Regions from separate parts of the Paenibacillus sp. FSL R5-0914 genome, predicted to be linked through region 3. Evidence: riboswitches for the same ligand, from Rfam matches in the RefSeq annotation. Region 3 holds a riboswitch; each other region holds the start of a gene.

Region 1 (8,061 bases), on a different contig from region 3:
TTAGAGATGGTAAAGTCTGCTATCGCAAAAATTTCCGCTATTTATGAGGATTTTTGACACGAAATCTAAAGAACTACTCCGAAAAGAAGATTTATGTCAGTTCTTACTATAGACCAATCACCTTTAAATCCCATATAATAACACCAATACATAATATTAATAAGGAGGACATTATACCAATGAACTGGATGCATAAACTTCCGTTAAAACAAAGAATTGTTGCCGGATGTTACCTCGTTGCCGCACTATTTGCTATTCCTGTTTTAGTTACTTTTATGATCTTAGGCAACATTATTTTGGGTATTGTTCTAATCGTAGTTCTTGCTGCTCTAACTTTCCCCGTGGCCCGCTTTATCGAGAGAACGCTTACATCTTCTTTTGATGACATCGCGAATGTATCTCATAGTATTTCAAAAGGGGATTTTACTAGTAGAGCCGATGAGAACGGGTCTATGGGGGACGTAAGTCGTTCCTTTAATACTATGATTGACAAGCTCAAGAAGATTTTGACAGAAGCATCACAAATCACTCGTCAAGTTATGGATGCAAGCCGTGGAATCGAAGATAAGAATCAGAATTTGAAAATTGTCATGGCACAGGTAGCCTCTTCGTCTAACGAGCTAGCTCTTGGTGCAAATGAAATATCTACGGATATCGCTGAAATGACAGAATCTATTAAAGATATTGAGAATAAAGTATCCAATTATACGAACTCAACGAAAGAAATGAACAGACGTTCAATACATACATTAGAACTAGTTGAACAAGGACGGCAGTCCGTTGATACTCAAGCTGAAGGCATGCGCAAAAACATCCAGGCTACTCAAAAAGTAGCTGATACTATCGAAGCCCTGTCTCATAATGCTCGCGGAATTACGATGATTACAAAAACCATCACAGAGATCGCTGAGCAGACCAACCTCTTATCGCTGAATGCCTCCATCGAAGCAGCACGCGCCGGAGAGCATGGTCGAGGTTTTGCTGTAGTCGCACAGGAGGTTCGTAAACTTGCCGAAGAATCAACGGCTTCAACGAAGGAAGTCTTTGGCTTAGTTCGGAGCATCGAAACTGATATCAAACAAGCGATTGACAATATCGCTATCAACGAAGAAGTCGTACAGGTACAGAATGAGATGATCACTCAATCTGCTCATATCTTTGCTCAAATTGTGCAAAGTGTGCAGTATATTACCGAGCAAATCTCTTCCTTCTCTGCTGAAAGTGATCTGATGTTGGAAAGTGCCTTGAAAATCTCAAGTGCAATAGAGAATATCTCTGCAATCACACAGCAAACCGCTGCCGGCACCGAGGAAGTATCCGCCGCTATGAATGAACAAATTAATGCCCTGCAGTCCGTTGCTGAAGAAACTGAGAAAATGACACAGGCTGTGTTTAATCTACAGAAGACTATCCATATTTTCAAGTTTTAAGTCACTTGCAAAAATATATAAACAAGTCCAAAAACTCCTCCTAAGTTTTGACTTAGGGGGAGTTTTTTTATATCTATTATTTCATAGGTTGGACAAGACTTTCGTCAAAATTCGAGTTAATTTGCGAAAATATATTGACAAAGGTTCTCTAGGAATATATTGTAAAGGAAAATTCTTCTTATAAATTTTAAAATTAATATTGGCAAAATCTTCGAAAGAGGATGACGCAAAACCATGGATCTACAGCCTCATTTTTAATCAGAGGCCATGACTGCCAGGTTGCAGAAAACCAAGACGACTGAACAATTGTTCAGTCTCTATGGCGATTTATGCCACCAACCTGTGCCCTAATTCAGAGCACAGGTTTTCTAATGTTTGATTTTAAAATAACAATCAACTTGTGAGGTGTATTTTTTGAAGACAGTCGCAGATTACATGTCGGAAGCACTACGGAACCTAGGTGTTACCCATTCCTTTGGTATTATCGGGAAATCCATTTGTCCTATTGTTCTTAAAATGGTAGATTACGGTATTGAATTTATTCCCGGGAGACATGAGTCCAGTTCCGGCTTCGAAGCAGCCGGGTATGCGCTTAAAACTGGAAAACTAGGTGTAGCTTTTGGTACTTCAGGTCCTGGTGGAACAAACCTATTAACTGCAGCAGCACATGCTAAGGCTAACAACCTACCTGTCCTATTTATTACTGGCCATCAATCTATTAAAGAGCTTGGAATCCCCCAATGTCAGGACTCTACCTCTTTTCTAGCTGATTTAGCTGATATGTTTAGACCTGCCACCTTATATAGCAAGCTTATTGAACGTGGAGACCACTTTAGCACAATCTTTAATCATGCCATATCCATTGCCTTGAGCGGTAATCGTGGTCCAGTTCACCTTTGTATTCCCTTTGATGTACAAACGGAATTGCTAGAGGAATGTAATATTGTAATCCCTGAACGCGAATCACTGGTTAGCCATGCTAATATCGACCGTGTACTTGATGCTATAAATAACTCTAAGAATCCAATAATTATCGCGGGTAAAGGCGTTAACCGCTCAGGAGCACATAGTGAGCTAATTCAATTAGCGGAAACATTTAATATTCCTGTAGTTACATCTCCAGGTGGTAAAGGGGCTATAGCTTGGGATCATCCACTCTATCACGGTCCAATTGGAGTAGGCGGTTGTACCCATGGGGATGACTTGCTGAATCAAAGTGATCTATTTATCGTTCTCGGCTCACGTTTAAGTGATATGACAATTTGTAATCTTAAAAGGGAAAATCATCCTGCAACATTAATTCAGTTTGATAGCGATCCGACTTTTGTCGGAAAAATATTGTTCTCTAAAACGATTCCAGTGACTGGAGATCTACGGGACAATCTAGTTTACTATCTCAATAATATTGACACGAACAACATCACAAAACGCGAAGCACCGACAAATTCCGATTATACCGAAGAGCCTCCGATTTTACCAAACCTTTCACTTGCATCGGTCTTGAGTACGATGAGTGATTTGATTCCTTATAACAGCACAGTCTTTGTTGATGATGGAAGTCACGGTTTCCATGCTGCGAAATGGTACAAGGTTAAGAAACCGGGCAGTTTTGTTTTCGATGCTTACTTTGCTTGTATGGGTAATTCCATCGGAATGGCGATTGGTGCAAAGGTTGCTGCTCCAGAAGAAACGATCTTCTGCATTACAGGAGATGGCTGCTTTATGATGCTAGGCGCAGAGATTAACGCTGCTGTCTGCAAGGATATTCCTGTCATATTCATTGTTGTGAATAATAAACAGCTAGATATGGCTCTAAAAGGTATGGAAAAAACTACAGGACGTATTGACGGAACTATCTACGAAGTCCCTATGGATGCTGTGAAATTCGCAGAATCACTAGGCGCTAAGGGTTACAAATGTGAGACAGCGGAGGAGTTCGAAACAGCCATCAAGGATGCTGTTGCCATCAACCGTGTTGCCGTCATTGAACTGCTAACAGACCGTGATGAGGTCCCTCCGACTGCTCACCGTACTTTGAACCTAAATTAGGAGGTCACTTATGAAAGACAATGTAAACAGTGGTCTGAACCACTTCACGAATCTCTCTGGAGACTACGGAGCTAAAGCACTGGCTCCGATTAAAGAACATTTCCCCGATTTGGCTGAATTTATTATGGGGAATGCCTACGGCGATATTTTTCAACGCAACACAATCGAAGCTGACTGGAAGGAAATCGCAGTTATCTCTGCCCTGATTTCGATGGGTCAGTTTGATCAATTGGGTGTTCATTATGTCATGGCTCTTCGTGTGGGAGTTACTGTAGAACAACTCAAAGGTATTCTATTACACTTAGTACCCGCTATAGGGGCACCTAGAATCATCACCGCTTTTAATATTCTTCTCGAAACGATTGAAGAAATAAAGTAACTATTTTCAGTAAAATTAAAATATCGGGAGATGTTAACGTGGGACAGTTTACTTTAAAGACAGACACTACTAAAAAAGTGATCAATATTGAGCTGGAAGGAACATTTTCTGAAGAAGATGGTCTGAAATCTATCCAAGCTTATCAACAAACTATTAATCCTATCACTCCAGCTGACTATGAATTACAAATCGACTGCAGAAAGCTAAACGTAACTGCTCCTGATGTTGTGCCTCTTTTGGAAGGTTGCTTCGTAATGTTTAAGAATGATGGATTTGTAAAAGTAAATCTAACCCTTGAGAATAACCCAATTCTTAAAATGCAGCTTGCTCGTCTGGGTCGTAAAGCAGGACTAGAAAACATCGAGATCATTTCCACCGTTACAGCTTAATTCTTCTTATAACTAAAAAAACTATAGAGTTTTTCAGGAGGATTCATTCATATGACCGGAATTCGTATTCAAGACATTGATATCTATCATCCCAGTAATAAAGTTGGTAACGACTTTTTTATTAAGCATTTTGACGAAAAGGGTATTGATATCCGAGGTCTACTGACCACTTTAGGTCGTGATACGCGCTATAGCATTAAGAATGAGGAAGAAAATTCTCTTACGATGGCTTTTGAGGCTGCCAGTAATGTGTTGGATAAAAATGGTCTCACTGGCGCTGATATCGATCTTATTGCCTATGCAAGTCAAACTCCTGAATATATCTTTCCTACTAACTCTTTAATGATTCACCGTTTAATTAACGGCGCATCCCATACAATTTGTATAGATAGCAACGCTAACTGTGCAGGTATGACTGCTTCCGTAGAACAGGTGAGCCGTCAAATGCAAGCCAATCCTAGAATTAAACGTGCTTTGGTCATCGGATCCGATTATGTAGCACCTCATGCAGATAAGAATGATCCTGTCTATTATGCTAACTTCGGTGATGCAGCTGCGGCAGTCCTTCTTGTGCGCGATGATAATGCGGTAGGCTTCATTGATTCTGTCTATCAAACAGACACATGCGTTTACGGCAACTCCATGTTCCCGGCTGAAGGCTTGGCTAATCTGGGTAGAAAAGGCGTCGCGGCTGGAGAATTCAATGTGAAGTTCATTCCATTTGATGATTCCATTTGCGTAGATGCTGCTTCTGAATCGATTCGCACGCTTCTATCTGATAACAACATAGCGCCTGAATCTATAAAAGCGGCCTGTTTCTCACAGCTTTCACTACCTAATATCGTTGGTGTTTGTGAAAAAGTGGGTATTGATCGTGAGGTTGCGGTTTACATAGGTGATGAATTCGGATACACCTCAACCAGTAGCCCGTTTATCGCTCTACACAAAGCTATTACTACAGGAAAGATCGAACGCGGAGATAAAGTTCTGTTCTGGACAGTGGGCGCTGGATGGCAAAACGTTGCATTTGTTATTGAATATTAAGCGTTACAACCTAAAAAGCGGCAGGCCAAGGATTATCCTTAGCTTGCCGCTTTTTAGGTTGATCTGTTCTTTAGGACTCGCTGGCAAAGGATAACCCCTTTTCAGTGAGCGCACGCCGTAGTACATCAATCCCTTTTGGTCCCATCCCATGGAGCTGCAGAAGCTCTGACTCAGTGAGCTTACTGATTTGGTGAATCTGTGTATACCCAGCACCATGAAGTGCTCGAAGTGCAGGCTTAGATAGTCCACTCGGTAGATCAGATTCTGTTCCATTAAACATAGACATATGCATCTCCCTGATCACTGATATCTTTCATGTTTTTCCCAGCCCATGGTACGCGCTACAGCGTCTTTCCAGGCGTTGTAACGTCGTTCACGCTCATCTATACCCATTACAGGTGAAAAGACCCTCTCAGCTTTGTTAAAGCTTTCTAGCTGCTCTCTTGTCCAGACTCCTGAGGTTAATCCAGCCAGAAGTGCTGCTCCCAGCGCAGTCGTCTCCGCATATGTAGTTCGAGTAACTTCACTACCGAGGATATCAGACTGGAACTGCATCAGCAAATCATTACGAACCGCTCCACCATCTACACGAAGTCCGGTCAATGGCATGCCTGCATCTTTTTCCATCGCCCCAATTACATCTCTAGACTGAAATGCTAATGACTCTAACGTTGCTCTTACCAAATGCCCCGAGGTGGTTCCTCTAGTTAGACCGAAGACTGCTCCACGTGCATACATATCCCAATAAGGGGCACCTAGTCCAGTAAAAGCAGGTACGACGACAACCCCTTCACTGTCCTCTACTTCCCGTGCTTTGTCTTCCGAGCCTGCCGGCTCCGTTATGAGTCCTAACCCCTCCTGAAGCCATTGTACAGCCGCTCCGGCTACAAACACACTGCCCTCGAGTGCATAATAGAGTTCATCCCCCATTCCCCAAGCTACAGTGGTCAACAACCCATGACTGGAGACTACAGCTTCTGTACCTGTATTCATCAGAATAAAGCATCCAGTTCCATATGTGTTTTTGGCACTGCCAGGTTCAAGACAAGTATGTCCAAACAAAGCAGCTTGTTGATCCCCCAATACAGAGTGAATAGGTATTTCTGTCCCGAACCACTGCGCGTCTGCTGCTCCAAATTCACTACCGGACATCCTCACTTCTGGCAGGATGGAGCGTGGTACACGAAGCTCCTCCATTAGCTCTTCGTCCCAGCAGCGCTCATGAAGATTATATAGCATCGTACGCGATGCATTAGTTACATCAGTAGCATGTACAGCCCCGCCAGTAAGCTTCCAGATTAGCCAGCTGTCTACTGTCCCAGCTAGTAGCTCGCCATTATTCGCCCGCTCTCGTGCGCCGTCTACATGATCCAGAATCCAGGAGAATTTAGTTGCAGAAAAATAAGCATCCACAACGAGTCCCGTCTTGCTAGCAATGAGTACCTCTACCCCCTTACTCTTGATCTCTTCACACAGCTCTGCAGTACGTCTGTCCTGCCACACAATCGCAGGATAAATCGGCTTACCTGTTGCTCTATCCCAGATCAGGGCCGTTTCCCTCTGATTTGTAATTCCAATGGAATATATTTCCTGAGGCGTTATCCCGCCCTGAGTAATCGCATCTCTTGCAGCTGCAAGCTGTGACGCCCAAATTTGCTCTGGGTCATGCTCCACCCAGCCAGGGTGTGGGAAAGATTGTTTAACCTCATATTGCCCTTGTGAGACGATTCTAGCGTCCTCATCGAACACTATGGCTCGTGAACTGGTAGTCCCTTGGTCTAAAGATAAAATCATTTGATGGCCTCCCAAGCATAAACAATGAGATATGTTCCACGATGAACAAGATTAATGTGTTTGTTTCAACAAAAAGCACCTCTGCTGTCAGAGGCGCTATCACACATTGTGTTTGGAATTACTGTTTTTCGACAGGAAGTCTTAGGGTAAAGGTTGTACTTTCGCCCAACTTACTGGAAGCTGAAATGGTTCCGTGATGCGATTCAACAATATTTTTAACAATCGCAAGCCCGAGTCCCGTTCCACCTGATTCTCCCCGTACACGTGCCTTATCGGCTTTGTAGAAACGATCAAATATATAAGGCAGATCTTCCTGCGGAATGCCGACGCCTTCATCCTGAATTTTAATTTCAAAATAGCGACGCCCTTCTAAGACACAAGTTCCTGTATGAACTGTGATCTTCTTGCCACCCTGCGTATGACGAAAAGCATTATCGAGCAAATTGGTTAAGACCTGCTCAAGCTTATCTTCATCCGCTGCCTTAAGAACAAGGACATCGCTCTCTTTATTTAGCTGCAGATGAATATCACGCTCTTTCGCACGTACGGAAAATTTGCGATACACTCGTTCCAGCAGTTCGTTCACATCTACTTCTGCCTTCAACATATCCGTATGTCCAGCTTCCATTCGCGCAAGGTCGAGCAGATCCTTTACAAGACGTCCCATACGGAGCGATTCATCATGAATGACCTGAATCAGTTCACTGCTTTCCTCTGGTGAAGAAGCCATGCCGTCAAGTAAAGCCTCACTATAACCTTGCATCATCGATAATGGCGTCCGAATCTCATGAGAGACGTTTGCCACGAAGTCACGGCGCATTTTTTCGAGTCGTACTTCTTCAGTCACATCACGCAGAACAGCAACCACTCCACGAATGCTACCCTCAGAATATAAAGGTGCCATATGGACGGACCACACGCCCTGCCGGACATGTACATTAGAACGCTCATCGCCGCCTTGTTTCAACGTGCTCAA
Region 2 (8,061 bases), on a different contig from region 3:
TTCAGCGTAACAACTTCACTAGCAGCATTAGCGAAGCTTTTGGCGGAAGTGAGCAGTCAGCAGCCTTCGGCGATCCACGGGCAGCCCTGACACCTGAAGCAAGAGCCAAGATTCCACCTGAAATTTTAGAGAAAATATCTAGTGCACTGTCCTCTTCAATCGCACATACCTTTATGTGGGCCATGATTCCTGCCGTCCTTGGTTTAGTCTTTGTGCTGCTTATGCCAAAAGACCGTCTCACCATTCCGAGTAAAACTGCTCAGGCGTCCGAGGGTAAAAGGTAACGATTATGTCGATGAAATTGGCTATTCTCGGACTATTGCTTGAACGAAACATGCATCCCTATGAAATTACACTAGTCATGAAAGAGCGCTCCATGGACCGGATTACAAAGCTCCAGCTTGGGTCCCTCTACTATGCTGTCGATAAACTTGCACAAGATGGTTATATCGAAGCTTTAGAAGTGATTAGCAGCAGTGATCGCCCTGACAAAACCATTTACGGTATTACTGAGCAAGGTAAAAATTTATTCGAGCAGTTAATTCTACAGCAAATTAAAAAGAACGAGCCCTTCTATCATCCGATGTATATGGCTCTAGCCATGTCCCGTCATGTTGATCAAAACAAGGTGGAGAAGCTGCTCGAAGAACGTATTCGGGAAACCGAACATCAGGTGAATCTGGCTTATCAGGTATATGAAGAACATATTCCTATTGTTCCTCGTTCCGCCCTTCATCTCATGTACGGCACCTATGAACACACCCTTATTGAACTAAAATGGCTACAACGTCTCTATGATGATGTTGTAGCACGCAAGTTGAATGACATTGGAACACCACTTAATACAGAGTAGAGTCCTTAGGACCTCTACTCTTTTTTTCGCTTTTGCAGAGACAATAAATACCACACTAGAATCTAAGCGTGTACAATATGTACGTGTACGCAATCATATTTTCCTAGGAGGAATCACATTGTTGAGAACACTGCCTTTAAACAAGCGCGGTATACCAGCCAGCCGTATTGCTCTAGGTTGTATGGGATTTGGTGGGGGCTGGGATCATGAACCGATTACCGCCGAGAATGTTAAGCAAGGACATGCAGCCGTCGACGCAGCACTATCTATTGGTATCAATATGTTTGATCACGCAGATATTTATACCCGTGGTAAAGCCGAGAAGGTATTCGGTCAAATCTTTAAAGAACGCCCAGGACTCCGCGAAGAAATCATTATTCAATCGAAGTGCGGTATTAAGCTAATGGAGCCTGGAGACAGCTCTAATGTCTTTGACTTCTCAAGCCAGCATATTCTAAGCAGTGTAGATGGAATATTGTCGCGACTAGGAACGGAATATATTGATATTCTGCTGCTCCATCGGCCTGACCCCCTAATGGATCCAGAGGAAGTAGCTTCTGCTTTGCATCAATTAAAGGCAACAGGTAAAGTTCGTCATTTCGGCGTCTCCAATATGAGCACAGCGCAGATCAAAATGCTGCAAGCCTATTGCGATGAACCTTTTATCGTAAACCAGTTACACATGAGCCTAGCCAAGCTCAGCTGGGTCGATGCTGGAATCAGTGTAAACCGTGAACCTTGGAAGGATATTACCTTTCCCGAAGGAACCCTTGAACATTGTCGAATGGAGAACATTCAGCTTCAAGCTTGGGGCCCACTCGCACAAGGCTTATTTAGCGGACGTTCATTAGAGGATCAACCAGAGAATATCGTCCAGACAGCTGCCATGGTTAAACAACTTGCAGATGAAAAAGGAACAACACCCGAAGCCATAGTGCTATCCTGGCTAATGACACATCCGGCAGCTATTCAGCCTGTGATTGGGACTGTGAATCCGCAGCGCATCGCTGCCTGCGCCGATGCGGACAAGCTGGAGCTTACTCGTAAAGAATGGTATGACCTATATGTTAGTTCACGTGGTACTCGTCTTCCCTAACTGAGCCCACAATTAAACTCGCAAGAATTCTTAATAGCCTAATCGTGCCTCTCGCATGATTAGGCTATTTTTAATACTTTCCCCTCCTATGTATCGTTCTCAATTGAGAATAAAAATAGATATCAAGCGATAAACCGAGATAAATAGAGATAAATTAACATTTTTGTTCTTTATAGAGCACAAACGAGACTTATTGACAGTTTTCTTTTCAATTTATTCCATGTATTATTCATTACAGAAGTTGTTCTCAATAAAGAACAATAATAACGAACCAAAGAAACTCAAGACATTGAGGGGAGGTATTCCTCTGAGACCCAGATCAGCAAAAAGAAGACCTAAACGAAAGAAACAAATCGGATTACGTGTTCTGCAATCAGGAATGGCTGTCTCCGTCTTGTTTCTGACTACCTCGCAGCAAGTGGGTAGTACCTATGGTGGTTTTGGAGCTACTACGCAAACCACTAGCACAATTAGCTTTTGCGAAGTATTTCCAAACTCGATCAAGGGGCTTCTAACAGAACTCAAAGATCATATCGAAAGAGCTACTGCTTTAAAAGGATCGCTGCAAAGCTATACCCCTTCAGGCAGTCTCTCAGACGTTTCGGGAATAGAAGGCATGACGCTGGATGAGCTTGATGTCGCAGCGCAAGAGATTTCCACACAAATCTCCGCGCTTCAATCTCAAATCGATGGCGTGAATGAGCAACTGGCCACCAACAGCCAAATTTGGAACGAAATCAATGGTGAGCTGAACGCAGCAGCAGCCGTCCTATTCCAGATTGGAGGATATATGACCTCTCTAGATTCAAACTGTCTAGAAATCAAGGATGAACAATTCTTCAGAGAGCTGCAAAGCAGCCTGAATCAAAGCGGTGTAATCTCTGAATCCCTGAATGCTTCCTTAAAGGGAGTCATCCAATATCTAAACTCCATACACGACATCGGGCTTCCATTTGCTTCGGTAGTGACCAGTGATGTATATGGACAACCCGAGTTACGCAACGAGGCGTTTCAGCAGCCGTTACCTTTCCTGATTCCTTTTAGTCAGCCGGCCGGAAATATCTCTAGCGAACTTACCTCCACTTATGAAAATCTCAATACTGAAATGAATGGTCTTAAAGAATCGGCTACTTCAGGAATCAGCAATCTTCAGAGTCAGCTCCAAATGATCAGTCAAACCCGTGAACAACAATTGGAAGCACTTGAGAAAGCCCGACTAGAGGCGCTGGAACAAACGAAGAAAGAAGAAGAACGTTTGGCACTGGAGAAAAAAGAAAAGCAAGAAGCTGAGGAGAAAGCAAAATCGGAAGTGACTCCACCGACAGGTGAAGCTGCTCCAGAGAAAATAAATAAAGAACAGCCTGAAGCCCCAGCCACTAACCCGGTCGTTCCGGAAATTGGTGAAGAGCTAACGATTCCAAAAGATGTACCACAGCAAGCGGTTCCTCAGGAGGCGCCAAAAGCGGAAGATACAACCACTTCCCCACCGGTAGCAACACCAGCCCCTTCGGACCCTCAACAAGTTAAAGGTGGCGAATAATATGCGGATTAAAAAAATGATCAACAATACATTATCGAGCATCATGCTTGTGATATTCATTCTGCTGGTGGTAGCCGTAGTTTTATCAAAGGCCTCCGGCGGTGAACCTGCCTTCTTCGGATACCAGATCAAATCGGTACTCTCAGGTTCGATGGAACCAGGGATTCAAACCGGATCGATTGTCGCTTTAAAACCCGGAGGAGATATGAATCGCTTCAAAAAAGGCGATGTGATCACCTTTAGAAATGAAGAAAACCTGCTCATTACTCACCGTGTTGTAGAAGCAACAATGAACAACGCTACTGGTGAAGCCATGTATCGCACGAAAGGCGATAACAATGATGCGCCCGATATGAACCCTACCAGTTCCACGAATGTTGTAGCTGAGTATACCGGGGTCACCGTACCTTACGTAGGTTACGCTATGAATTTCGCAGTTTCCAAAGCTGGAAGTGTTGTGCTCATGATCGTACCAGGCTTGATGCTCCTGCTCTATGCCCTGTATTCATCATGGAAGGCTGTAGCTGCACTCGAAAAGAAAAATGCTGCTATACTTCCCACCTCCCCACCTCCAACTGAAATACAGTAATCCGTTGATTGTCCGCTTCCGCTTACGAACCGGAAGTTACAATATATAACTTTTATAAAAAAACCACAAAAACCGAGGAGGAATTTTAATTATGGGTATCAAAAAAACATTGGGTCTTGGCGTAGCATCTGCAGCACTGGGTTTATCATTGATTGGTGGAGGAACTTTCGCTTACTTTAGCGACACTGCACAAAGCACCGCTACATTCGCAGCAGGTACACTGGATTTGAACTCTGATCCTTCTGTTATCGTTGATTTGAAGGATCTGAAGCCAGGCGATACGATCAAAAGAGACTTCAAACTAAAAAATGACGGTACACTTGATATCGGTTCGATCCTCCTCAAAACAGCTACCTCTATTAATGATGTAGGTGGTAACAACGGCGCTAACGATTTGGCAAAATCCATCAAAGTTAAATTCCTGGTGAATAAAGATAAAAGCGGCATCTTACCTGGTAGTGAAGAGAAAGTAGTTTGGGAAACTACCCTGGCCGATTTGAAGACTCAGACACCGGATCTCGTAAAAAATACTGGACTTGATGCAATCTGGGGTACTAGCGAAGCATCTGGAATTAAGGCCGGCACAAATGATAGCTTCACCGTTCAATTCGAATTTGTTGATAACGGCCAAGAGCAAAACTACTTCCAAAAAGATTCATTAACTCTGACTTGGGATTTCGTAGGTAAGCAAACTGCTGGATCCGCTAAATAATCTAATAAGTCTTCCATTCGAAGAGCAGCAGATTCTTATTCCGGAAAGCGGATAAGTAGATGCTGCTCTTCTCTTTACAATAAACTTTGTCGAATTTATTGATATTTGCTATACTAATAACAAAAATTACGGAGGGGCGTCAGCATAGTGCCACAAAATATGGGCCAACGTATCCAGCATCTCCGCCTAGAAAAGGGATTGTCCCTATCTGAGCTTGCGGACAGAGCGGATGTTGCTAAGTCGTATCTTAGCAATGTGGAGAGAAACATCCAATCCAATCCTTCAATCCAGTTTATCGAAAAGATCGCCGATGCGCTTCAGGTATCCATCCACGCTTTGCTCTATGGAGAACCTAATGATGCTGAGGAGTCACCTTTAGATTCGGAATGGTTCCGATTGGTGCAGGAAGCTATGGCCTCAGGCATAAGCAAACGCGAATTCAAGGAGTTTCTGGACTACCAGAAATGGCGCCTTGATCAGAAGGATTAATATTCCACCTGACCTGATAAGATCCTCTTCTACTCATACTATTAAACATAAGCGCCTTCGCCTCCTAACATGGACTGCGAAGGCGTTTGAATTCTAGCAGAATATAAGGACCAAGTCTGAAACTTATAGATTCTTATATAAAGAAAAAGAGCACAGCGAGTTATCGCTGTGCTCTTTTGATATCTAATGCTCTGAATGTATTACTGCACGGCTTGCACAGTCTTCTCATGAAAGAAGCGACGAATTTCATCTGCCTTTATGCCAGCCTTCTTAGCTGCTAATAATAAATGGACCCACTCTACGTCTAGATCAATGACCTGCTGTTCTCTGTTGCTTCCCTGGTTGGACTTGTCCAAAAAATCTCCTCCTAAGATTTTAGTCCCCAGGCAATCCGGCTGTCATAGTATTTCTACCTTAGACCCGCGACTTTGTGCCCCTGCCTTTCGGCAGGTTTACCTTTTACTGGACCCTTTACACGAAAGGATCTACTTTGAATATATGAAAATCGCTAACTGCAATAACATTATACTATACTAAAGTGGAAAAGTGTGTCGATTTCTGATTAGTTTTTCCATTAAAAAACAAAAAATAGAAGCGATTTTGTGCGATATCTTGTCCTATTAACACGATACTCGTCCCATTCATAAAATTAATTAAGCCAATATAATGATACTTCCTTCCCTATTAGTTAAAAATAAGGATATTAGAATCATTTTAGTGGGCCTTAGGAATGGGTAATGAGAAGAAACAGCGTTCTTTTCATTAGAACAAGCTAACCCATACCATTTTGCGAACGTATTGGACGAAAGAATGAATTGATTACACGTGTGGAAAGTAGCACAATAAGATGAGAAATGAAACCGCAATCATCACAGCTCCAGTAAGCGTTGACACAAAATGTCACGTATGGAGTTCATCCGTTAAGGAGGATGTATTCATGGCAGCCAAAGAGCCCTATAACGAATCCATTTGGAGTAAGTATTACGGACCCAATTTAGGCTACATTCAAGAAAGATATGAACAGTTTGTGAAAGATCCTTCCACCGTAGAGAATAATTATCGCGAGCTTTTTACAAATTCGGGTCCCCCACCCCTAACACCGGATAGCGAACCGGCTCCACAGCCTCGCATTTCGGGAGACACCGAATGGCTTAGAAAGGCAGTAAGAGCTTCCAAGCTAATCGCTAATATTCGTATATATGGCCATATGGCCGCTGATATTGATCCGCTTGAGCGCGATCACAATCCCATGGCTAAATATCTTGAACTCGAAACCTATGAGCTGACTCGTGAGGATCTGCTCGCACTACCTGCCACGCTCATTTGGGAGAATGCGCCGAATGATGTGCATACCGGATGGGATGCAGTTCAGCGTATGCGTCAGGCTTACACCAAGACAATCGCCTATGAATTCGGGCATGTGCATGAAGAACAAGAACTGAAATGGTTGAACAGACAGGCAGAATCCACAAGCTCACCAGCGCCTTTAAATAATGCAGAACGTAAAGAGCTGCTAAACCGCCTGATCCAAGTAGAGCAATTCGAAACCTTCCTCCACAAAACCTTTGTGGGTCAGAAGCGGTTCAGCTTGGAAGGCAATGACGCTCTCGTACCGATGCTGGATGAAATCGTACGCGCTGCTGCGCATGACGGCGCAGAGCATATTCTGATGGGCATGGCGCATCGTGGTCGCCTCAACGTTCTTGCACATATTTTGGGCAAACCTTATGACATTATATTTTCAGAGTTTCATCATTCTCCGAACAAGGAGCTTTTCCCTTCCGAAGGCTCTACAGGCATTAACTATGGCTGGACGGGTGATGTGAAATACCATCTGGGTGCAGATCGCGCTGTCCGTGAAGGAGAAACCGTACGCACAAGAATAACACTAGCGAATAACCCAAGTCACTTGGAATTCGTCAACCCTGTCGTGGAAGGCTTCACTCGTGCTGCTCAAGAAGATCGGAGCACAGCCGGATTGCCGAAGATTGATACCAGTAAAGCTATGGCGGTACTGATGCATGGCGATGCCGCTTTTCCAGGTGAAGGGATTGTTGCAGAAACACTTAATATTGGCAAACTTCAAGGTTATCAGAATGGCGGGACGATCCATATCATTGTTAATAACCGGATCGGCTTTACGACAGAAAGCGAAGACTCCCGTTCAACGCATTATGCGAGTGACATCGCCAAAGGATATGAAATTCCAATTATCCATGTCAATGCTGATGATCCTGAGGCCTGTATATCAGCCGTTCGTTTAGCTAGTGCATATCGCAATCAATTCAAAAAGGATTTCGTTATTGATCTCATCGGCTATCGTCGTCATGGACATAACGAAATGGATGATCCTGAAACTACACAACCTATCGTGTACGGTAAGGTACGCAATCATCCAACCGTTTACAAGGTGTATGCGGAGCGGCTACAGCGTGAAAAAATTCTTACAGCTGAAGATGTACAAAAGATGCACGTTGAAACAGAAGGCGTATTGCAACGTGCGTACGATAGTATGAAGGAAGGCAATCACAAGAAAAAAGAACCAAAGGCCTTCATTCCTCTTCATACAGATCGCTCAGCGGCAGGCACTACAGCCGTACCGATCTCCAGTCTGCAAGAGATTAATCGTGAGCTACTGAGCGTACCTGATGGATTCCAAGTCTATCCGAAACTGGAGCGAATTCTGCAGCGTCGCAAGGACGCACTGAATGAGGGTGAAAAGGTCGACTGGGCACTCGCTGAGTCCCTCGCCTTCGCAACCATCCTGAAGGATGGAACGCCA
Region 3 (8,061 bases):
GAAGATATCAGGCTTTATTTGATAATATTAATCAATATAACTCGGGTGAGAAGGGCATCACTAGAATTGCCTATACAAATGAAGAGCAGACATGTACGAGTGCTTTTATGCGGATGTGCAAGGCTGAAAATTTAGATATTCGGATGGATCATTGCGGAAATGTGATTGCTAGAAGAAGTGGGAAGATAGAAGGGCTCCCACCCGTTGTAATGGGCTCTCACTTGGATACGGTATATCAAGGTGGGAAGTACGATGGTGTAGTAGGTGTAACGGCTGCTTTGGAAGTGATCAAACGTCTAAACGAAAAAGGGATTGAAACGGATCATCCCATCGAAATTATTTCATTTGCCTGTGAAGAATCTTCGCGTTTTGGTATTTCAACAGTAGGCAGCAAAATAATGTCAGGGTTATTTCAGAAGGAGAAATATAGATCTTTGAAGGACAAAGACGGTATTACAATGGAAAAGGCATTTTCGCTATGTGCACTGGATTATAACAGTATTGATCAGGCGAGTAGAGAGAATGAAGAATTAAAAGCGTTTTTTGAATTACATATTGAGCAAGGTCCTGTCTTAATAAACAATAATAAAAGAATTGGAATTGTGACTGGAATTGCTGCACCCGTGAGGCTTCATATTCAAATATCAGGGAAGGCATCCCACTCTGGAACGACACCTATGAATATGAGAAAAGATGCTTTTCTGGGTGCCTCAGAAATAGCACTTGCGCTTGAGAAAGCAGCCAAACTCGAACAAGAATTTGGAACGGTTGCGACGCTAGGGGTGATAGATATCTTGAATGGCGCTATGAACGTGGTTCCGGGAGAAGTGGAAATTAAAATTGATATCAGATCTACTTCAGTGGCATCCAGGCAACGTGTGTTAGATCATTTATATCAGACAATAGCCTCAGTACAAGAGAGCAGACAACTTGAAATTGCGAGTACGGAAATCATCTCCGAGGAACCTGTCTTATTATCGGATGAGATCACTCATGCTCTAGAATCCATTTGTGAAGAGAAGGGGATATCGAGTCAACGGATGATCAGTGGTGCAGGGCATGATGCCATGAACATGAACAAACTTTGCCCAGTAGGGCTTATCTTTGTTCCCTCCGTTGATGGACTTAGTCATCACCCCAATGAATATACGGATTTAGATGATATCATTATGGGGATTGATATTCTAGAAGAAGCTGTTCTTCGTTATGCGTTTGTAAGGCAAACATAGTTCGTGTTGAGAAATAAGCCCAATGTGACATATTTAAATGTTACATTGGGCTTTAGTATCTAATTTTATAATTGTTCGCAGAATTGTTGCTTTACATTAATGAATATTATATTAAAGTTAACATTGATATTTGTGAAAATTTTCCCATGGAAAAATTAAAATTCACTACGGAAATAGGTCTTTTGGAAGCAACCTATTATTAATAGAGTATTTATGACTAATAATAGTGAAAACAGAATATTGGTAAACCTATTGAAAAGTAGGGACACAAAGCCATAGGGTCTAAATCTACATATAGATATGACAGCCGGTTGCATGCAGTTGGAGTTTCTTGATCTTATTTTTTGATGCATATGCAGCCGTTATCATTCTGATAGCGGCTTTTTTTAATTCGTTTTCTAATAAAAACGTAATAAATCGGAAAAAGGATGATAGTACATGGATCAAACACAACCACTGAGAGTATGGAGAATGATAGGCCTCGTCATAATGGCAACGTTGATATTTTGGGGGTGCTCTTACTATTTCATAAAATGGACTGCTAACTCTTATGAGCAAGAAGCGGTTGCTGCTACATCAGAAGCTACGATACATGCGAGTAGATCGATTGGAAATATGATACAGGGTGGATTAGATTCATTAGATGGAATTGCTGATTCTATTTCGGAAATCAATTATATGGATTGGGATAAGACCAAAAAATATCTGCATCACTTTGATAAAAAATATAATTTTATTCGAATTAGCATCAACAGCCCAGATGGTAAAGCTTACGCATCAGATGGGACGATGTTTGATGTATCAGATGAAGTAGGATTCCAAAAAGCTCTTCAGGGTATTAGCAGTATTTCTGATCCATTCTTAGATAAGATCTCTAATAAAGAAATTATCACGATCAATAGTCCACTTAAGTTTAAAGGTGAAGTGAAGGGTGCTTTATCTGCCAGCAAATATACACAGGATCTTTATGATGCTCTTGCAGTTTCCTTCTTTAAAGGTCATGGTTATTCTCAAATCATTGATCAAAAGGGACAAGTCATTATCAAATCGAAGAATCTCGAAGAGGATAAGTCCATTGATAACATATTCGAAAGTATAAGTATTGATTCTAGAAATAAGAAACAACTGCAAATCTTTAAAGAGAACATAACCGCAAAAAAATCTGGAGTAGGAATATTTTGGATTAACGGAGATAGCAAAATGGTTGGCTATTCTGGCATCCAGGGGGTTGAGGACTGGTATATTCTCTCCGTGATACCGAAAGATGTGATCATGGCCAAAGCGTCTCAAATGAGTCAGGCGACTTTTTTATTATGTGTAATCATGTTTGTCTTATTATTGATCATATTTGTTAACATTCTATTAAATAAGAGCAAAATTAGGAAACAGATGGAGAGGATTGCCTTTGAGGATGAGTTAACACATCTTCCTAGAACGAATAAATTTGTTATAGATGCTCAGTATTTACTTAAAGAGAAACCGAATACAAAGTTTGCTGTGTTGCAATTTGATATTGAACAATTTAAATACATAAATGAAATTGTCGGTTTTCATGAAGGAAATAGCATTTTGATTCAAGTGGCTAATAGCTTAACAGCAAACACATTAGACGAGGATGTCATTGGACGCTTAGGGGGTGATCGTTTTATTCTTTTCACTTCGTATGACAATAAGGCGGAATTATTCATCCGTATACAAGTACTTACTGAACAAATGAGCGACTATACGTTTGGAAATGAAGAAGGTTTTAGGCTAGTGATTAATTGTGGAATTTACTGTATAGATGATCGTCAGAGCGATATCCTCACATGTATTGACCGAGCAGGAATCGCTTGTAAGTCCATTAAAGGTGGATACAAGAGCTCATGCACTTTCTTTGACGAACAATTGCTATTGCAGATACACGAAGAGCAAGACATCGTAAGAAAGATGGATGCTGCCATGACAAATGGTGAATTTATAGTATATTTACAACCGAAAATGGATCTGCGAGTGAACAGTTTTCATGGCGCTGAGGCATTGGTTCGATGGAATGATCCTCAGAAGGGACTTATATCTCCTGCAGTATTTATCCCCATATTTGAGAGGAATCGCTTTATCGTGAAATTAGATTTAATGGTGTTTAAATCAGTATGTATCATGTTGAGTAAATGGATCCAGGAAGGAATCCAGCCACTTCCGATTTCAGTGAATATATCGCTTATAACCCTATATCATAATGATTTCCTGCTCCATTTGACGAATATTATTAACAGGTACCAGGTACCTGCTAGATTGATAGAGTTAGAGCTGACCGAGTCTATTGTATTCCAAAATTTAGAGTTTGTTAGAGATATTTTGTTGGAGTTGAAACGTAAAGGATTTTCCATTGCTATCGATGATTTTGGGACAGGTTATAGTTCCTTAAATGTATTGCAATATTTCCCTGCTGATGTCATTAAGTTAGACAGGGCTTTTCTGATGAGTAAGTCAAATGATGAGACAGGGAAGATAGTAATTGCCAGTATGGTCAAGCTAGCTAGGGATTTAAATATGAAAGTTGTGGCAGAGGGAGTTGAGACAGAGGCGCAAATTGATTTTTTGAAACAAATAGATTGTGAAATCGCTCAAGGTTATTATTTCGCGAAACCAATGCCAGTAGCAGAATATGAAAGCTTAATTAAAAGTACATAGGGAGTGCAAAGCATGAGGAAAATGAGAAATTGGACTATCGTAGGCAAAATTACTGTTACAAATTCAATATTATTGTTGGGTGCTCTGATCATTGCGATCGTTGGTAGTGTGTATTTCAGCAATATGTATGCGAACTCTAGAAGTATGTATAAGAACGATCTTACGTCAGTTTATGCACTTGGGAAATTCGAATCTAATAATCATGAAATAGTAACCTTAACGAATAAGATGATCGCTAGTCATGATCCAAGCGAACTTCAAGAGAGTTATCAGAAAGTTGTTGAGCTTCAAGCTGAAAACAATGAAATCTTGAATAAGTATGAAGAAACACGTTCCCTCCCAAACGAAAAGGAGATTTATGCTGAAGTTTTATCATTAACGAAACAGTATAGGCAAATTCAGCTTCCAATGCTTGAACAGATGCTAAATACCCCTACATATGATCCTGCTGAAGATATCATCTCTGATCTTGAAGCGTTAAATATGAAACGAAATGAAGACCTTGGAAAATTAGTTGAAATGAACTTAGGAAGTGCCCAATATGCAGATGTTCAGAATAAGAAGCTATTTCAAAAAGGACTTACGGTCAATATCATTGTTGCTTTTCTCGTTATCCTGATTTCAATCGGTTCATATTTGTCCTTGAGAAGATATTTCTCACGAGCAGTAACCATTATCCTGAACTTTTCAGAGGCGTTTGGTCGAGGAGATCTGACTCAAAGAGCTAAGTTTGATGCTGAAGATGAATTTGGTCGAATCGTGAAGTCGCTTAATCATTCGGCAGAGCAAGTACAAACCATCGTAACTAGTGCTTCTTCCTCAGCACAAGAGTTAGGTGCACTTAGCGAAGAATTATCTGCAACAGTTGAGGAAGTAAATGCTACAATGGATCAAATTTATAATTCCTCGCAAGAGGTTGCTTCTGGAAGTGAATCTTTAAGTGCTACAACAGAAGAAGTAAATGCAACAGTACAAGAGATTATCTCCAATGCAGATCTGCTAAGTGATAAGGCGGGAGTCGCACTAAATACCTCCGAAGAAATTCTGGTACAGGCAGCTTCCGCGAAGGAAAAGGCTGTAGCATCGATTCAATATGCGACAAGTTTGTATGCTGAGAAACAGAATTCCATTATGCACGCGATCGAGGCAGGGAAAGTTGTTAATGAAGTAAGAGAGATAGCTGGGTACATTTCAGAGATTGCAGCCCAAACGAATCTATTGTCCTTGAATGCTTCCATTGAAGCAGCAAGAGCTGGGGATGAGGGAAGAGGATTCGCTGTAGTTGCTAATGAAGTACGCAAACTTGCTCTACAGTCGGAGGAGTCGGTGGGGAAGATTCAGAAAATGACACTGCTAGTGGAAGATGCTTTTGAGAATGTGTCCTTTCAATCACAAGCGCTGCTGGATTTTATCGATTCGACGGTGATAAGTGATTATGAGAGTTTCGAGCAAGTAAGTATGCAATATAAAAATGATGCCGATATGTTTCATGAGATCACAGGTGAAATGGTATCTTCAATGCACGGACTGAAGCTATCAATGGCAGAGGTAGATCAAGCAATGACGAATGTTGCCGCAGTATCTCAACAGTCTGCGGACAATGTAAGTGGCATTCGAAATCACATTTCAGATACATTACAAGCGTTTGAAGATGTGGCTGCTTCTTCTGAGCACCAGGCGAATATTGCGGAAATGATGAATGAGACGGTTGGTAAATTTGTGATCGAGTAAGCACCAAAACAAAACAGCCTTGTTCAGGATATCTATTTACATACTGAACAAGGCTGTTATCTTTTATAGTGTTTTGTTGACAACAACAAAGGAGTGTGTTAAATTTATCTTAAGTTAAAGATAATTAATGTAAAGATAATTTGTGAGATACATGTAATCGAATGTTGGAAAGATATTTTTTTTGGTGGATATCTTAACATTAAGATAATTCAATTAATCTTTCTTGATCTAGGGAATTATATTACAAAATCAAACTAAACTTTAGGAGTGTATAATCATGAGAAATTTAAAAGGGATTCACCACGTAACAGCCATCACAAGCAGCGCAGAGAAAAACTACGAGTTTTTTACTTACGTATTGGGAATGCGTCTAGTGAAGAAAACCGTCAATCAAGACGATATCCAAACGTATCACTTGTTTTTTGCAGATGATAAGGGCAGTGCCGGAACGGATATGACGTTCTTTGACTTTCCTAACATTCCTAAAGGTGTACACGGAACCAATGAGATCGCCAAGACATCCTTCCGAGTACCAACTGATGCTGCATTAGACTACTGGGTAAAACGTTTTGATCGCTTGGATGTGAAGCATACCGGAATTAAAGAGCAGTTTGGCAAAAAGACTTTATCCTTCGTAGATTTTGATGATCAACAATATCAACTTATCTCCGATGAATTTAATGAAGGGGTCGCATCAGGTACACCATGGCAAAAAGGACCAATTCCTTTAGAGTTTGCGATCACTGGTTTGGGACCGATCTTTGTACGTATAGCTGACTTCAGCTATTTTAAAGAAATGTTGGAAAGAGTCATGCTGTTTAAAGAAATCAGTCAGGAAGATGCTTATCATTTGTTTGAAGTCGGCGAAGGCGGAAACGGGGCGCAAATTATTGTTGAGCATAACGAGGACTTACCGAATTCACGCCAAGGTTTTGGTACGGTTCACCATGCGGCTTTCCGAGTAGAAGACCGTGCGATGCTGGATGAGTGGACTAAGCATTTTGAAGACTTTGGATTCCGTACTTCAGGTTATGTGGATCGTCATTTCTTCGAGTCGCTGTATACACGTGTTGCTCCACAAATCCTGTTTGAGCTTGCAACAGATGGACCTGGATTTATGGGAGACGAGGAATACGAAACGGTTGGAGAAAAGCTTTCATTGCCACCATTCTTAGAACCTAAACGTGAGCAAATTGAGAAGTTAGTACGCCCTATTGATACCGTTAGAAGCACGATCGATTTCGTGAAAGAGTGAAGAAGGAGCTGGGGAGATTGATTTCGATTGATCCGAAGCAAAATAGTGAGCGGGAAAATTATAAGTTATTAATTGGTACTGTTATTCCTAGGCCCATTGCTTTTGTAACTACACAATCAGAAGATGGCATTTTGAACGGTGCGCCGTTTAGCTATTTTAATATCGTCTCGTCTAATCCTCCGATGGTTTCACTGTCTATTCAAAGACCAGCGGGACGATTAAAAGATACAGCCCGTAATATCTATAACAATCATCAGTTTGTTGTGCATATTGTAGATGATGAGAATGTTGGAAAAATCAATCAAACCGCTGCCTCATTGCCAAGAGCAGAAAGTGAAATTGAACTTGCCAATCTTACACCGGTCCCAAGTAAAAATATAGCTGTACCTGGTGTATTGGAAGCAAAGGTTCGAATGGAATGTAAGCTTGTACAAGCGATACCTCTAGGAGCAGAAGAACCTGGGAGTGATTTGTTCATCGGCGAAATTGTTCAGTTTCATATCGATGAATCGATTTATCAGGAGGGGCGGATTGACCCTAGAGCCTTAAATGCAGTAAGTCGTTTAGCGGGAGCTAATTACGCTACGATTGGTGAGATTTTTGAAATTGAGAGACCGGAATAATAAACTAAGACCTGTTCGTAAGCGATGAAGCCTACCGAACAGGTCTTTTTGTGGGCTAATTATAGTTCATCAGCTATGCCAAGCAAACCGTAAGGTTTTCTCTCGAAGTTTATCTGGACTGATCGTTCCAGATATGTTATATTGCCATTACAGGAGGTGTTACTCATGGCAAGGACAAGAGAGTTTAACGAGGATCAAGCACTACATCAAGCGATGCTGTTGTTTTGGAAAAAGGGTTATGAGGCAACAAGCATACCGGACTTGCTGCAGGTTATGGGCATTAGCCGATCTAGTCTTTACGATACTTTTTCTGACAAGCAAACGTTGTACATTGCCGCACTGGAACATTACAAAAAGGTAAGCTTCAATAGACAGGTCATTCTTGAACAGGCGTCAAGCGTTAGAGCAGGGATTCAACAATTTTTTGAGCAACATATTACTTCAGCGTACGATACGAGCCTACCCGGCGGGTGTTTTGTAACGAATGCAGCTACAACACTAGAGTCGCGGGATGAAAAAATAAATGAATTGATAAAGACTAGTTTTTTGA
Region 4 (8,061 bases), on a different contig from region 3:
CAGGCTCCTTCAGTTCTGGGATAACCACCTCGTGGTATTGGATTCTCCCCCATTCATCTTTAAGGAACAGATCGTGCCAGCGCAAATCACTTGCATCTGCGATCATTGCCGGCGTTGCGCTTACGACACCAAGAATGTATTCATCTTCAGCGGTAGCCTTGCGGATCATCTCTCCTTCGCCATGGAAAGTTACGAAATATCCGACGTCAATCGGAAGTCCGTCAGAAGTCTCGAACATTTCTGCATAATCCGCAGCTGCAGGAGATATCACTGCACCATCGAGAAACAGATTTCCGGTCGATCCTTGAAGCACAGCGGCATTAAGCGTTGGACCGACAACTAGGCCGTTGGCCAGATGCCAGGATAAGGGGAACCGGGTAGCCCCGTTCGTGCCCATGATATGTGACCCGAAATGGTTCGCCACATTGTTTAATCCTTCGACATGAGATAAATCAGCAACAGAGATATTCTGCTGGCCTTCAACGTGTGAGACGGCACCACCTGCTGTATTGTTGCTTCCTTCCACGTGAGATATATTTCCGTTGGCTGTATTTAATTGTCCTTCGGCATGCGAAATGGGACCGCTGGCAACATTAATCGCCCCTTCAGCATGGGTCATGTTATTGGTGGCTCGGGTTCGAAAGCCTTCCGCATGTGAATTTAGTCCCGATGCTTCAGTACCTTGGCCTTCGGCATGGGAAGATGGACCACTCGCGATCGAGTCCATCCCCTCCGCATGGGCGGAATCGTTCGCCGCCCGAGTGCGACGACCTTCCGCATGAGAGGCGGATCCGATAGCGGTGGTCGAATTACCCTCGGCATGTGAACCGAAACCATCAGCAATACTCCCAATCCCTTCTGCATGCGCGGCGCTATCGTTTGCCTGAGTGCTAAAGCCTTCCGCATGGGCAGCGGTTTTGGTAGCGGCGGTGAAGTTGCCTTCAGCATGTGAACCGACACCGCTGGCAATACTCTCAATCCCTTCTGCATGCGCGGCGTCCTCGCTTGCCTCGGTTAAAAAGCCTTCCGCATGGGCGGCGCCTCCGGTAGCGGTGGTTCTGCTGCCCTCGGCATGTGAACCGATACCGCTGGCAATACTCTCAATCCCTTCCGCATGGGCGGCGTTCTCATTTGCCTGGGTTTCCTTTCCTTCGGCATGGGAGGATGGACCTCTTGCGATCGAGAGTGTGCCCTCGGCATGGGCGGCATCGTTCGCTGCCTGAGTGCGATAGCCTTCCGCATGAGAGGCGGATCCGGTAGCGGCGGTCGAGTTGCCCTCGGCATGGGCGGTATCAATACCGGAAAATGTATTGAATCCTTCACTGTGCGATGCTGGACCGTTCGCCTGAGTTTGTATACCCTCCGCATGGGCTGAAGCACCTCGTGCGATGGTCAGCGACCCTTCCACATGAGAAGCTTCGTTTACTGCCTGAGTGCGGAAGCCCTCGGCATGAGCGGCGCCGCCGATAGCTACAGTAGAGCTTCCTTCCGCATGAGAAGCCGGACCGTATGCGGAAGTATCTGCTCCTTCTGTATGTGACAGGTGACCATTTGCCTGAGTGAGTAAGCCTTCGGCATGGGAAGCAAACCCTCTTGATATAGTCAATGTTCCTTCAGTGTGGGAAGTATCGCCGACAGCCTGCGTTCTAAAGCCTTCTGCGTGTGACGCCACTCCCGTTGCTGCAGTTGAATTGCCTTCAGCTGTTGAACAGGGAGCGTAAGCATTTGTATTACAACCGTTTGACATGTTCCATCTCCTCTCCTTGGATACATCACTATATTATGGATGAAATAGTTTCTAAGAAAGGGACATACTGCTAAATTTTTATATATACGCAATAGTTTGATAGAATGAATATCATTCCACCATTTCTTCTACCATCATGAGGAACTTTACAAAACCTTATAGAACCTTATAATGAGCAACAAAACTGTACCATACAGAACTTTGTAGAATATGCTGGGGGAACACTCGTAATGCGTAGTCCGGGGGCAATTCCATTCACCGGCATTCTTACAATGCTTATACAGCCGGTATTCCGGGAATTCGGAGACCGCGCTTTTCTGTATCTTCTGGATGGATTGAAGGGATGGGTATGATGCGATGTTTAACGATACGACAGCCTTGGGCAAAGTTGATTGCTCTTGGTGAAAAACAATTCGAAGCTCGGTCAAGGAGATTAGCCTACCGTGGAGCGTCGGGGATTCATGCCAGATGAGTATAGATAAGAAAATATGGGAACAGGAACCGTTCAAATCGATATTGGCGAAGCATGGTCATACAGCGAATAATTTGCCGACAGGAGCTATTATTGCGACAGGTCAGCTCACGGGGTGTTATGAGGTTCCACCGGTACTGGACCTGAGGGAATGGATAAGGGGAACGAATATGATTTTGGTGACTATAGTGATGGCCGCTTTGCTTGGAAACTTGAGAATGATCTTTCGCTGAGTTATCCTATCCCGGCTAAAGGTAGATTAAGCTTATGGGAGCATCCGGATCTAGCCTAAGCGACGAATTGAAGTTTTTTAATGTAATTTTCATGTGAGCATCATCTTATTTTCAGGTTCAAGGTATATATTGAAGACACCAAACACCCCCCAGTGTTTTGTGGTATAAATCTCTCAGGTCTTGCCAACTCCCATGGTAAGGCCTATTTTTTTGTTCGCTAATTAAATGGGGGAGGGGGGCAGCTTCTTCGCTACTTCACTTAATCTGATACTGCTCTTCATAGCTCTTAAAAGATGAAATATCCAGACCGAGATATCTGCGCATATGAATGGCAGCTTGGGCAGCGACAATGTCGTTTAACAGCAGCATTCGTTCATGGTAGCCACGACATATAAATTTGGCTTCTATCCCCGTGTTAAGTCTGTTCTGCTCATAAACCTTGATTCCCCGTTTTCTCATCTCCGAACGAACATCTCTTAGATCTGTTGTAGCAACTGCTGCGGCTGTTTCAAGAACCTCCAGATAGGGGGTGGGTGTTCGTAAATGTGCAGATAGAATGGCGGAGTCCCGTTCGAAAGCTGATAAAATCATCGGAAGCAATAAATAAGATTTCACCAGCATGTTGTCCCTGCTTTCAGCTCTATTCATGAATCTCATCACCTCTAATGGGAACGTATATTCGTATTCTACCCCGATATTCCAAAAATAATCAATGGTATTTCTAAACAGCTAGTCCAATGTGATTGAATTCACAACTAAATTAGAAAGAATAAAATATATTAAAATTGTAATAATAAAAAATAATGCTTCAGACTTATATAAAGGGAGAATTAGGATGAATGAGGAAGGAAGTCTCCGCCGTGGAATGGTATTTGGTTTGATTCTAAGTATTCCATTATGGATATCGATATTAGGTTGGATAAAGTTACTTTAAAATTAAAGGGAAACCTTTGTGTGAAGCGCCTTTAGGCGCTTTTTTTTGTGCTTGCTTACGCGTATGAATATCAAAAGGAATTGATTGACAATTGTGGGGATGGAGCGCTAAACTATTATTAGTTCAAAAGTATTAAAAGTCATAGACGATTATTTAATAGGATGCTTAAAATGCTAGTTCTAATCTGCAAGTCAATACATATATTATCATGATAATAGCAAACCGCCTGAAAGGGTGGGACGCAAAGTCCAGGAGTCTAAAGTGTCTTAAATGCGCTATGACCGTCCGACTGCCATGAGAAGGGAATTCCACTTCTTTTTTGGCGGTCTTTTTTGTTGTTAGGTCCTTTAGAGTTTCTGGTAATTATTCTGATTGAATATAAATCATAGATTTAGGAGGTGTGCTTTTTGAAAAGAAGAATGAAACCGCTGCTAGCACTAATATTAGCGGGGATTTTGACAGTAGGTAGTGGTCTTTCTGGAGGTCATTTGGTAAATGCGGCTGGGGAGGTGCTTCCCTATACTCCTACACCTGTGTTAGGTATTGCAGGGAATTTTAATACTTTTATTTTTGGCGATTTCAAACAATCTAATGATCAGGTTCATGGGCGCCTTGCGGCCAAAGGTAATATTACTTTGCAGAATTACGGCGTATCCAAGGATAATCCAGGTGGAGATGTTCTTATTGCTGGTAATGACATCAGTTTTACTAATGGGACTGTTCATGGAGCATCCGTTTATGGTGGTGTTTTTTCCAGCAACGGTGTAGATCTTAAAGAACCAGCGAGAAAAGGGACTCCTATTGATTTTGATGCTGAAGAGCAATTTCTTATTGGACGTTCTAATGAATTCTCTTCGCTTGCTACAATAGGAACTTTCAAAAAGGAATATGGGAAAATAACGATTGATGCTCCGGAACCATTTAACGTTCTTAATCTTAGTGCTGCCGATTTCGCTGGTGCTAATGGCTTACAGTTTAATATTGCAAATAGCGCCACAGTTATCATTAACGTTAGCGGAAGTTCAGTTAACATTCCAAGCTTTCAAATCTGGGGAGGTAGCCCTAACAAGGTATTATTTAATTTTTATGAAGCTAGCACTGTTGATATTGGAAGTTTAACAATAGAAGGAACTATCCTAGCTCCGCTTGCAAAAGTAACTTATAATTCCGGTGAACTGCATGGGACGCTGATTGCAAAGGGATTTGCTGGTGGGGTGCAGATGCATTGGTATCCATATGGAGGGGAAGAACCACCTCCGACACCAACGCCGACCGTGACACCAACACCGACGCCGACCGTGACACCAACACCGACGCCGACCGTGACACCAACACCAACGCCGATCGTGACGCCAACACCAACGCCGACCGTGACGCCAACACCAACGCCGACCGTGACGCCAACACCAACGCCGACCGTGACGCCAACACCAACGCCGATCGTGACGCCAACACCAACGCCGACCGTGACGCCAACACCGACGCCGACCGTGACGCCAACACCAACGCCGATCGTGACGCCAACACCAACGCCGACCGTGACGCCAACACCAACGCCGATCGTGACGCCAACACCAACGCCGATCGTGACGCCAACACCAACGCCGACCGTGACGCCAACATCAACGCCGATCGTGACACCAACACCAACGCCGACCGTGACGCCAACACCAACTCCGTCGCCGGAAGTAACGCCAACACCGACACCGTCGTCGGAAGTGACGCCAACACCGACACCGTCGTCAGAAGTAACGCCAACATCTGAGCCTCCGGTGTTCCCGACACCAACACCATCATTTGTAATTGGCACTGTCGTTGTTAATGATGATCCTGTGCCGCTGGGCCCTGTAGCTTCGTCGACTCCAGCACCAGTACCAACATCAACACCAACACCGTCGAGCAACACAGAGGTACTTGTTGATGAGGAGGAGATTCCATTAGGACCAGTATTGACAGTAACACCAACGCCGTCACCAGAGGATATTGCTGTAGTGGATGATACAATCCCGCTAGGTAATCCACCTGTGGATGAACTTCCAAAAACGGGAGAATCAAGTTCAGTCCCTTATTATGTAACTGGTCTAGGTTTTGCACTTATTGGATTACTAATGAGAAATAGATTCTCGAGCAAGAAATAATAAACGGTGATTGTAGCTTGAATACAAGTTATGCCGTGAAGAATAGTAAAGCCGCTTTCGGGACATATTCCGATGGCGGTTTTCTTTTGTTGTGATTGTTATATTTTGGCGCATTCTAAGTAGATGTTATACTGATTTACAACGGATATGAGGAAAGGACGGGGAAGATGAATTGGTATGGTTCTTCATTAGCGCTGTCATCGTCATAGGAGCTCTGATCTATGCGGGCTTTTTCTTTTATGGAATTGCTATTAAACGAGCACCGAAGGAATTCCTGAGTAATAATCGTGATTTGAAGGTTGATCCCCCGGTTGCCGGGGCTTCTTGGGGTGAGGGGAAGGATTGGATCTCCAGTCAGAGCTTTGAGAATGTGGAGATTACATCTGAGGACGGGCTACAACTAAGAGGGTACTTGCTCCTTTCGGATCGTGCTGAAGGTCGTACGGCGATTCTAGCTCATGGTTATTCTGGAAAAGGGAAGGATATGGGGGCGTACGCCAAAATCTATTACGAGAGACTGGGCTTTAATATCCTGATTCCCGATGCCAGGGGACATGGGGAAAGCGCTGGGAATTATATTGGTTTTGGATGGCATGAGCGCAAGGATTATTTGCAGTGGATTGAATATATAATAGAAAAGACTGGGCCCAGTGCTCAAGTTGTGCTTCATGGGGTATCTATGGGTGGTGCTACAGTGCTAATGACCTCAGGTGAAAATCTCCCGCCGCAGGTCAAAGCTATTGTCTCGGACTGTGCTTACAGCTCAGTTAAAGCACAATTAGCCTACCAACTACGGCGTATGTATCGCTTGCCAAGTTTCCCTTTTATTCAAAGTGCGAGTCTAATTACTCGTTTGAAAGCAGGGTATGGTTTTAGTGAAGCGTCTGCCTTGAAACAGGTGAGGAAGGCGAAGGTGCCGATTCTTTTTATTCATGGGGATGCCGATAATTTTGTACCATATAGTATGATGAATGAATTGTATGAGGCATGTCAGAGTCCCAAAGAGAAGTTCGTAGTGCCACAAGCAGGGCATGGGTTAGCTTATGATATGGATAAGACGGGGTATATAAACGTAGTAACAGCTTTTGTGAATCAGTATGTAAATTAGATGCCCTGAACGTAGACAGCGCCCGATATCCGCTAGGTAGCGGTTATCGGGCGCCTATATTTTTCCACACATGGCATGTGTCCTTATGTAAGGTTCGTACAGCCATGCTTTTTCGTTATATTCATCCCCCGCCGTTCGTGAGTAACGGGTGTCTTAATTCCTTGTTATTTCCAGCAGCCGTGTGGCGAGAATAATCCTTCCAATACGACAAAAGCCCTACCTCTCTTTTGCCCTTGCGGCTCCATTGACCGCGCCAGTGTGAATCGGAATGCTATATTTCGAATTTAGTCTCATAAAAAGGAAAGTTTCTGCAAGAAAACATGAAGCCTCTGTGTCCAAATTGCCGAAGTGTAAAATAGTCGGCCTGACATCTTCTTGATGGGGATATACAATATATCGAAAACAAATACGATATAAATATAACACAGTATTGTTTAAAAGGCAAATATAATAATGAATTCCAAGATAAGGGTTGTTTGATTTGGAAGGGGAACAAGCAGAGCAAGAGAGAGCGTTTGATTTGAATATATCGTATGCTGGATTATTTGTGGATTAATTCGGAAAAGCTAGAAAGCCAGAGTAAATGGGGCTGTGGGGGTTATTTTGCGTGCCTATTTTGTGAACTGGCCTCTAAAACTTACATTAAACCCCAACATTGATTGAAGGATTGAGGGTAGACCGTTATAATTAATAAGTCTGGATTTTAATTAAAAAATAAGGGAGATTTTTATGAAACGCGCAGATGTGTGGTTGATTTCCATCGTGTTGATTGCTGCGCTCGCTTTTCTCGCACCGAGATGGTTTTCGGACAATGATGATAAAGGTGGGGCCGGTAAAAATCTCGTAGCCAATGTAACGGTGGACGGCGAGTTATTTAAAACGGTAAAGCTTACAAAAGAAGAACAAACCATTGAGGTTCGTACCGAACGTGGCTATAACCTCTTGAAGGTGCATGATTACGGGATTGAAATGTACGATGCCGACTGCCCGGATCAAGTATGCCTAGGTTTTGGTTTTATTACCCTGCCCAAACAGACGATTGTCTGTCTACCGCATAGAGTATTAGTGGAAATCACAAGTGCGTCGGGGGAGGATGATATAGATGCCTATGTCCAGTAGTGAATCTGCAACAGCTTTAAAAAGAACGGTAATTATTGCGATTTTCGCCGCAGTGGCAGTAGTGCTTAGTCTAATAGAAGCGCAGATTCCGTTGTCAGGAATGGGACTGGTGCCGGGTGCTAAACTAGGATTAGCTAACATTATGATTTTGACTTGTATTTACTTTTTACGTGGACGGGACGCATTCCTGCTTGTCATCCTCAAAACGTTGCTTACTGCATTTTTGCTAGGTACTTTTTCAAGCTTACTATTCAGTTTATTCGGTTCGCTGTTTAGCTTTGTTGTAATGTTCGTGTTAATGCTGATTAGT

The links. A riboswitch is a leader RNA that binds a small molecule or an ion and turns the genes downstream of it on or off. The one in region 3 is predicted to bind cyclic di-GMP.
Region 1: it holds a riboswitch for cyclic di-GMP, as region 3 does, so the genes downstream of both, MKX60_RS13230 (thiamine pyrophosphate-binding protein) here and MKX60_RS24550 (bifunctional diguanylate cyclase/phosphodiesterase) in region 3, are expected to answer to the same signal.
Region 2: it holds a riboswitch for cyclic di-GMP, as region 3 does, so the genes downstream of both, MKX60_RS02050 (anti-repressor SinI family protein) here and MKX60_RS24550 (bifunctional diguanylate cyclase/phosphodiesterase) in region 3, are expected to answer to the same signal.
Region 4: it holds a riboswitch for cyclic di-GMP, as region 3 does, so the genes downstream of both, MKX60_RS01495 (choice-of-anchor A family protein) here and MKX60_RS24550 (bifunctional diguanylate cyclase/phosphodiesterase) in region 3, are expected to answer to the same signal.

The regions. Positions count from the first base shown of each region.
Region 1 covers NZ_JBBORH010000001.1:2,998,907-3,006,967, reverse strand. The annotation lists gene MKX60_RS13240 (helix-turn-helix transcriptional regulator) at 1-57, shown strand, start outside; gene MKX60_RS13235 (methyl-accepting chemotaxis protein) at 180-1,430, shown strand; cyclic di-GMP riboswitch class I at 1,622-1,717, shown strand; gene MKX60_RS13230 (thiamine pyrophosphate-binding protein) at 1,836-3,479, shown strand; gene MKX60_RS13225 (carboxymuconolactone decarboxylase family protein) at 3,490-3,858, shown strand; gene MKX60_RS13220 (hypothetical protein) at 3,897-4,247, shown strand; gene MKX60_RS13215 (3-oxoacyl-[acyl-carrier-protein] synthase III C-terminal domain-containing protein) at 4,299-5,291, shown strand; gene MKX60_RS13210 (DNA-binding protein) at 5,362-5,577, opposite strand; gene glpK (glycerol kinase GlpK) at 5,592-7,085, opposite strand; gene MKX60_RS13200 (ATP-binding protein) at 7,204-8,061, opposite strand, start outside.
Region 2 covers NZ_JBBORH010000001.1:477,358-485,418, forward strand. The annotation lists gene MKX60_RS02015 (MDR family MFS transporter) at 1-284, shown strand, start outside; gene MKX60_RS02020 (PadR family transcriptional regulator) at 290-853, shown strand; gene MKX60_RS02025 (aldo/keto reductase) at 972-1,949, shown strand; gene MKX60_RS02030 (hypothetical protein) at 2,239-3,489, shown strand; gene sipW (signal peptidase I SipW) at 3,491-4,078, shown strand; gene MKX60_RS02040 (TasA family protein) at 4,170-4,790, shown strand; gene MKX60_RS02045 (helix-turn-helix domain-containing protein) at 4,950-5,279, shown strand; gene MKX60_RS02050 (anti-repressor SinI family protein) at 5,480-5,635, opposite strand; cyclic di-GMP riboswitch class I at 5,662-5,746, opposite strand; gene MKX60_RS02055 (2-oxoglutarate dehydrogenase E1 component) at 6,217-8,061, shown strand, end outside.
Region 3 covers NZ_JBBORH010000003.1:278,798-286,858, forward strand. The annotation lists gene MKX60_RS24545 (Zn-dependent hydrolase) at 1-1,229, shown strand, start outside; cyclic di-GMP riboswitch class I at 1,462-1,548, shown strand; gene MKX60_RS24550 (bifunctional diguanylate cyclase/phosphodiesterase) at 1,668-3,902, shown strand; gene MKX60_RS24555 (methyl-accepting chemotaxis protein) at 3,915-5,633, shown strand; gene MKX60_RS24560 (ring-cleaving dioxygenase) at 5,911-6,888, shown strand; gene MKX60_RS24565 (flavin reductase family protein) at 6,906-7,511, shown strand; gene MKX60_RS24570 (TetR/AcrR family transcriptional regulator) at 7,677-8,061, shown strand, end outside.
Region 4 covers NZ_JBBORH010000001.1:350,006-358,066, reverse strand. The annotation lists gene MKX60_RS01515 (peptidase G2 autoproteolytic cleavage domain-containing protein) at 1-1,747, opposite strand, end outside; gene MKX60_RS01510 (hypothetical protein) at 1,978-2,100, shown strand; gene MKX60_RS01505 (hypothetical protein) at 2,216-2,452, shown strand; gene MKX60_RS01500 (hypothetical protein) at 2,708-3,100, opposite strand; cyclic di-GMP riboswitch class I at 3,593-3,683, shown strand; gene MKX60_RS01495 (choice-of-anchor A family protein) at 3,794-5,524, shown strand; gene MKX60_RS01490 (alpha/beta hydrolase) at 5,697-6,632, shown strand; gene MKX60_RS01485 (NusG domain II-containing protein) at 7,362-7,751, shown strand; gene MKX60_RS01480 (Gx transporter family protein) at 7,735-8,061, shown strand, end outside.